One region of the Saccharothrix sp. 6-C genome, then DNA from elsewhere that is predicted to be linked to it. Evidence: predicted binding sites of a transcription regulator. Region 1 holds the regulator's gene; the other holds the start of a gene.
What was found. Region 1 encodes HspR, which represses chaperone genes until heat shock. Its sites were predicted from a motif close to ANNTTGAGTNNNNNNNACTCAANNT; they were not measured.

Region 1 (3,405 bases):
CGCCGAAGAGGTAGCCAAGTTCTTCTACGGCATGCTCTTCAGCCTCGCGCCGGCGACCCGTGAGATGTTCCCCGTGAACATGGAGGTCCAGCGCAGCCGACTGCTGCGCGCCCTCGTCCACGTCGTGCAGATGGTGGACAGACCCGACGACCTGATCCCGTTCCTGCGCCAGCTCGGCCGCGACCACCGCAAGTTCGGCGTCCTCAACGTGCACTACGAGTCCGTCGGCACGGCGTTGCTCGCGGCGGTGAAGAAGTTCGCCGGGCCCGCGTGGACGCCGAAGGTCGAGATGGCCTGGGCCGAGGCGTACACGATCATGGCCAGGGCCATGCAGGAGGCCGCGGCGGCCGACGACGGCCCGGCCTACTGGCACGCCACCGTGCTCGACCACCAGCGGGTGAGCTGGGACCTGGCGGTCGTGCGGCTGCAGCCGGACCACCCGGTCGGGTACCGCGCCGGGCAGTACGTGAGCGTCGAGACGCCGCAGCGCGCGCGGCTGTGGCGGTACTACTCGCCCGCGAACGCGCCTCGCGAAGACGGCATCATCGAGTTCCACATCCGTTCGGTCGAGGGCGGGTGGGTCAGCCGGTCGATCGTCGGCCACACCCAGCCGGGTGACGTCTGGCGGCTCGGCCCGCCGATGGGTCGGCTCAGCGTCGACCGCAAGTCCGGGCGGGACGTGCTGATGGTCGCCGGCGGGACCGGGGTCGCGCCGATGCACGCGATCATCGACGAGATGGCGCAGTGGGGCGAGAACCCGCGCGTGCACCTGTTCATGGGCGGGCGGAGCCGCGAGGACCTGTACGACCTGGACAACCTCCAGCGGTTCGCCATGACCAACCCGTGGCTGACCGTCGTGCCGGTGCTGGAGTCGGACCCGGGCGCGCGCGGCGTCGAGCAGGGCACCCTGGCCGACGTGGTCACGCGCTACGGGGCGTGGGAGGACCGGGACGTGCTGGTGTGCGGCTCGCCGTCCATGATCCGGGCGACCGTGTCCCGGATGCTGGTCGCCGGCACCCCGCTGGACCGGATCAAGTACGACCCGTTCACCCTGGACTGACCTCTTCGCGAAAGTTTTTCACGTTCGTCGCGGGGTCCCCCACCACCGACCCCACGGCACGTCAGGGCCGCGCGGGCCGCGCCGCGCCCAGCACGGCCGCCAGCGTCTCGGGCCGGCTGGTCTGCGGGCAGTGCCCGCCGTCGACCTCGATCGCCTCGACCCCGAGCCGGTCGCGCGCGGCCCGGCGCATCCACGACGGCCGCAGCGTGCGGTCGCCGCGCGGCAGGACGTAGGTCGACGGCAGGTCCGGCACCTCGTGCACCTCGCGGTACGTGGCGGCCGGGTAGAACAGGCGCAGGGTGCGCAGGCCCGCGCGCACACCGGCCAGGTCGCAGTCGTGGAACAGGAAGTACGAAGCCACCACGGGGTCCGCGGTGGGCGGTTCGGTGAGGGAGCGCCACTCCGGGTTGAACATCTCGCCCGTGTCGACGGCCAGCTCGTCGGCCAGGGACACGGGGCCGGGGACCACCGCGGCGATCCAGGCCAGGTGCGACGCGCCGAGGGCTCGGGCGATGGCGGGCATCAGCAGGCCGGCGCCGGAGTGGCCCACCAGGATCGGGGCCAGCGCGTCGCCCGCCTGGGCGCGGGCGATCGCGGCGTAGTCGACGGCACGCAGCTCCGGCCGGTCGGTCGGCAGGTCCACGGCCACGGTGCGGTGGCCGCGTTGGCGGAGCAGGTCCTCCACCGGGCGCCAGGCCGCGGGTGACTGGGTGGTGCCGTGCACGAAGACGTAGTCCACGGGGTCCAGTCTGGCCCGGGTTCGGCGTTCGCGGTGGTTGTGGCGGTCGGAGGCGCGATCCGGGGCGGCGGGGTGGGGGTTGGCGTCGCGGGGTTCCTCATGCTTAACCGAGGTACGGGAACAGTGTTTCCGTACATTTTCCCCCGATGATCACCCCATCGGGCGACGCGGCGCGTGGTCAGCGCTTCGAGTTCGGCTTCCAGACGACCAGGGCCGTCTCGTGCCGCACCGGCACCAGGTCGCGGCGGTACGACGCGTGCACCGACGCGGCGGCGTGCTCGGCGGCGGCCATGGCGGAGGCCACCTGCTCGGTCAGCTCCTGGACCTTGGCGCGCAGCGCCCCGACCTCGTTCTCCAGCTCGATGATCCGCTTGACGCCCGCGAGGTTCACGCCTTCCTCCTGCGAGAGGCGTTGCACCTCCCGCAGCAGCACGATGTCGCGCATCGAGTACCGGCGCCCGCCGCCGGACGTGCGGCCCGGCGACACCAGGCCCAGCCGGTCGTAGGCGCGCAGGGTCTGCGCGTGCAGGCCCGACAGCTGGGCCGCCACGGAGATGACGAAGAACGGGGTGTCCTCGTCGGTGCCGGGCGGGAACGGGAAGCTCACACCGACCTCTTCTCCAACAGGGCGTTGAGCTCCGCGCGCGGGTCGTGCTTCGCCGTCGCCGACGCGTAGTTCTCCAACGCCTCCCTGGCAGCGGCGTCCATGTTGTTCGGCACCGCGACGTTCAGCGTGATGAGCAGGTCGCCGACCTGGCCGTCGCGCTTGGCGATGCCCTTGCCCTTGGCCCGCAGCACCCGGCCGCTGGCCGTGCCCGCGGGGACCTTCAACGTCACCTTGCCCTCGAGCGTCGGCACGGTCAACGTCGTGCCCAGCGCCAGCTCGGGGAAGGTCACCGGCACGGTCACGGTCAGGTCGTTGCCCGACCGGCCGAAGACGGGGTGCGGGTTGACGTGGACCAGCACGAACAGGTCGCCGGCGGGCCCGTTGTTGCGGCCCGGCTCGCCCTGCCCGGCCAGCCTGATCCGCTGGCCGTCGTCGACGCCCGACGGGATCCGGATGGTCAGGGTCCGGGTCTTGGTGCTCACGCCGTCGCCCGCGCACTCCGGGCACGGGTCGTCCACGATCCGCCCGGTGCCCCGGCAGTCGGCGCACGGCTCGGAGAACGCGAACGCGCCCTGGCTGCGGGTGACCAGCCCGGCGCCGCCGCAGTTCGTGCACGTCCGCGGCGACGTGCCGGGACGCGCGCCGGAGCCCGCGCACGTGCCGCAGGTCGCCGGGCTGGACAGCCGCATGGGCACGGTCGCGCCCTTGACGGCCTCGGTGAAGTCGATGCGGACGTCGGTCTCGACGTCGTCGCCGCGGCGTGGCCTGGTGGCGGAGGCGCCCGGGCCGCCCCGGCGGTTGAACAGGCCGCCGAGCAGGTCGCCGAGCCCGCCCATGCCGCCGGGCTGCTGGGCGCCCTGGCGGCCGAACAGGTCGCCGACGTCGAACCCGCCGCCGCCCGTGCCGAACCCGCCGGGGAAGCCGCCGCCTCCGGAGAAGAGGCGGCGGGCCTCGTCGTACTGCTTGCGCTTCGCGGTGTCCGACAGCACGCCGTACGCC
Region 2 (3,405 bases), 1.3 Mb from region 1:
CCACGTCGGAGAGGTCGAGCTCGACCTCCAGGTAGTGGTCGCGGAAGGTGTGGTTCTGGGCCGGGTCGAGCACTTCCAGCAACGCCGCGGTGGGGTCGCCCCGGTAGTCCGCGCCCACCTTGTCGATCTCGTCCAGCAGCACGACCGGGTTCATCGAGCCGGCCTCGGAGATGGCGCGGACGATCCGGCCCGGCAGCGCGCCGACGTACGTGCGCCGGTGCCCGCGGATCTCGGCCTCGTCGCGGACGCCGCCGAGCGCCACCCGGACGAACTCGCGGCCCATGGCGCGGGCCACGGACTCGCCGAGGGAGGTCTTGCCCACGCCGGGAGGACCGACGAGGGCCAGGACCGCGCCGGAACGGCGGCCGCCCACGACGCCCAGGCCGCGGTCGGCGCGGCGGCGGCGGACCGCCAGGTACTCGGTGATGCGTTCCTTGACGTCGTCCAGGCCCGCGTGGTCGGCGTCGAGGACGGCACGCGCGCCCGTGATGTCGTAGGAGTCCTCGGTGCGCTCGTTCCAGGGCATTTCGAGGACGGTGTCGAGCCAGGTGCGGATCCAGCCGACCTCCGGTGACTGCTCGGAGGTCCGTTCGAGCTTGTCCACCTCGGCCAAGGCGGCCTTGCGGACGTGCTCGGGCAGGTCCGCGCCCTCGACGCGGGCCCGGTAGTCCTGCTCCTCGGTGGCGGGCTTGCCGTCGAGCTCGGCCAGCTCCTTGCGGATCGCGGCCAGCTGCCGGCGCAGCAGGAACTCGCGCTGCTGCTTCTCGACGCCTTCCTTGACGTCCTTGCGGATGGTCTCGGCGACGTCGAGCTCGGTCAGGTACTCGCGGCCCCACTCCAGCAGCTTCTCCAGCCGCTCGGTGACGTCGCTGGTCTCCAGCAGCCAGACCTTCTGCTCGTCGCTGAGGTAGGAGGCGTAGCCGGCGAGGTCGGCCAGGGCGGACGGGTCGTCCACTTGCTGCACCGAGTCGACCACCTGCCACGCGCCGCGCTGCTGGAGGATCGTGGTGACCAGCCCCCGGTACTCGCGGGCCAGCTCGTGGGTGCGGTCGTCGACCGGTGGTTCGTCCGCGACGGTCGCCTCGACCCACAGCGCCGCGCCCGGACCGGTCGTGCCGGTGCCGATGCGGACCCGCTCGGTGCCGCGCACGACGGCCGCGCGTTCGCCGCCGGAAAGCCTGCCGACCTGCTCTATCAGGGCCAACGTGCCCACCTTGGCGTACTTGCCGTCCAGCCGGGGCACCAGCAGGACCTTCGACTGACCGCCCGTCGCCGTCGCGGCCTCGATCGCGGCGCGGGCCTCGGCGGTGGCCTCCGAGCCGCTGAGGCGGATCGGCACGACCATGCCCGGCAGCACGACCACGTCGTCCAGCGGCAACACCGGGAGCGCCAACGTCTCGCCCATGATCCCTCCAAAGTTGAGTCTGACTGGCTCAACCAAGATGAGCGCGGGATTGTTTCCGGTAGGTGTTCGCCCAGAGCGAGCGTCCATTCGGGGGTTGTGCCCGATATGCGACACCGCGACGATCACGCGGTCGGCTGACGAGGAGATGTGCGCATGGAGCAGGCGAGCTGGGTTCCGTCTTCGGTGGACCTGGACCGGCCGAGCGCGGCCCGGATGTACGACTACTTCCTCGGCGGGTCGCACAACTTCGCGGTCGACCGGGAAGCGGCGAAGTCGGTCGAGCAGATCTTCCCCGGCATGTCCGGCGCGGCCCGGGCCAACCGGTCGTTCCTGCGGCGCGCGGTGCGGTACCTGCTGGCCCAGGGCATCGACCAGTTCCTCGACCTGGGATCGGGCATCCCGACGGTCGGCAACGTGCACGAGATCGCCCAGCAGACCAACCCGGCGGCCCGGGTGGTGTACGCGGACGTCGAGCCGGTGGCCGTGGCGCACAGCACGGCGTTGCTGGCGGACAACCCGCTGGCCGTCGCGATCCAGGCGGACCTGCGTGATCCGGACTCGGTGCTGGGCAGCGACGAGGTGCGGTCGATGCTCGACTTCGACCGGCCCATCGGCCTGCTGATGGTCGCCGTGCTGCACTTCGTGCCGGACTCGGACGAGCCGGCCGAGGCGATCGCCCGGTACCGGGACGCGCTCGCGCCCGGCAGCTTCGTGGCCATGTCGCACGCGAGCTGGGACGGCGTGTCGCAGGAAGGCCGGGAGAGCGGCGAGCAGGTCAACGCCATCTACCGCCGCACGGACAGCCCGCTGGTGCTCCGGACGGGCGCGGAGGTCGCCGCCTTCTTCACCGGCCTGGAGGTCGTGGAGCCGGGGGTGGTGCCGTTGAGCGAGTGGCGCCCGGACTCGGACGACGCCTACATCACCGCGTACGCCGGGGTCGGCCGGAAGGTCTGACGGTCCGTCACTCGGGCGGGGTCAGGTCCGGGTCGGTGTCCGGTGCGGCGCCGAACCTGGCGTGCAGGTCCTCGGGGATCCGGTAGCGGGCGGTGAGGTCGCGGTACGGGGCGGCGCGGTCGGCGGCCTGGTCGGCCTGCTGCTGGTACTCGCGCATGGCCAGGCGCATCCGGATCCAGCGGTAGCGGCCGGTCTTGGTCGAGTCGTCCTCGGTGAACCGGGTGCGCGGCAGCCGGCCGGCCTCCGCGTCACGTTGCTCGCGGAAGCCCCCGGTCCCGGCCCTTCTCGGCGGCGGTGAACGCGGCGCCGATCGCACCCGCCGACGCCCCGCCCAACGGCCGGAACCGGTAGTGCCGGGCCGGTTCCACGACCGCCGACGGGTGGACGCCGCCGGTCAGGTCGCAGTGCCGGTTGAAGTCCTCGGCCGTGGCGAGCCTCCCGACGTCCATGATCCCGTGACGTGAGGCGGTGTGGCGCTGGACCGATCGGTTGTTCACCGGGGTTCGCAATGCGACGTGGTGGCGCCGTGGTCCGCACCGAGGTGGTGGCGCCCGTCCGCGATGCGCTCGACCTCGGCCGGCGTGCCCGACATGATCGTGCGGACGTGCTCGGTCACCAGCTCGATCGGCCAGTCCCACCACTTGGCGCGCAGCAGCCGAGCCACGTCCTCGTCCGAGTACCGCTGCTTCAGCGGCTTCGCGGGGTTGCCGCCCACCACGGTGTACGGCGGCACGTCCGACGTCACCACCGAGCCGGTCGCGATGATCGCGCCGTCGCCGATCGTCACGCCGGGCATGACGATCGTGCCGTAGCCGAACCAGACGTCGTTGCCGACGACCGTGTCGCCGCGCGTCTCCATGCCGGTGATCAGGTCCATCGTCTTCTCGGCCCACGTGCCGCCGAAGATCGTGAACGGGAACGTCGACACGCCGACGTCGAGGTGGTTCGCGCCGGCCATGATGAACCTGGTGCCGGCCGCCAGCGCGCAGAACCTGCCGATGACCAGCTTCTCGGCGCCGTACCCGTAGAGCACGTTGCGCGTCTCG

Region 2: a site for HspR is predicted at 1,416-1,440, ahead of lon (endopeptidase La). Genes of this name have one in related genera too.

Annotation. Positions count from the first base shown of each region.
Region 1 covers NZ_CP064192.1:8,228,574-8,231,978, forward strand. The annotation lists gene IOD16_RS35840 (FAD-binding oxidoreductase) at 1-1,060, shown strand, start outside; gene IOD16_RS35845 (alpha/beta fold hydrolase) at 1,122-1,799, opposite strand; gene IOD16_RS35850 (heat shock protein transcriptional repressor HspR) at 1,978-2,406, opposite strand; gene dnaJ (molecular chaperone DnaJ) at 2,403-3,405, opposite strand, start outside.
Region 2 covers NZ_CP064192.1:6,921,146-6,924,550, reverse strand. The annotation lists gene lon (endopeptidase La) at 1-1,405, opposite strand, end outside; gene IOD16_RS29365 (SAM-dependent methyltransferase) at 1,559-2,359, shown strand; gene IOD16_RS29360 (hypothetical protein) at 2,367-2,675, opposite strand; gene IOD16_RS29355 (hypothetical protein) at 2,608-2,808, opposite strand; gene IOD16_RS29350 (CatB-related O-acetyltransferase) at 2,853-3,405, opposite strand, start outside.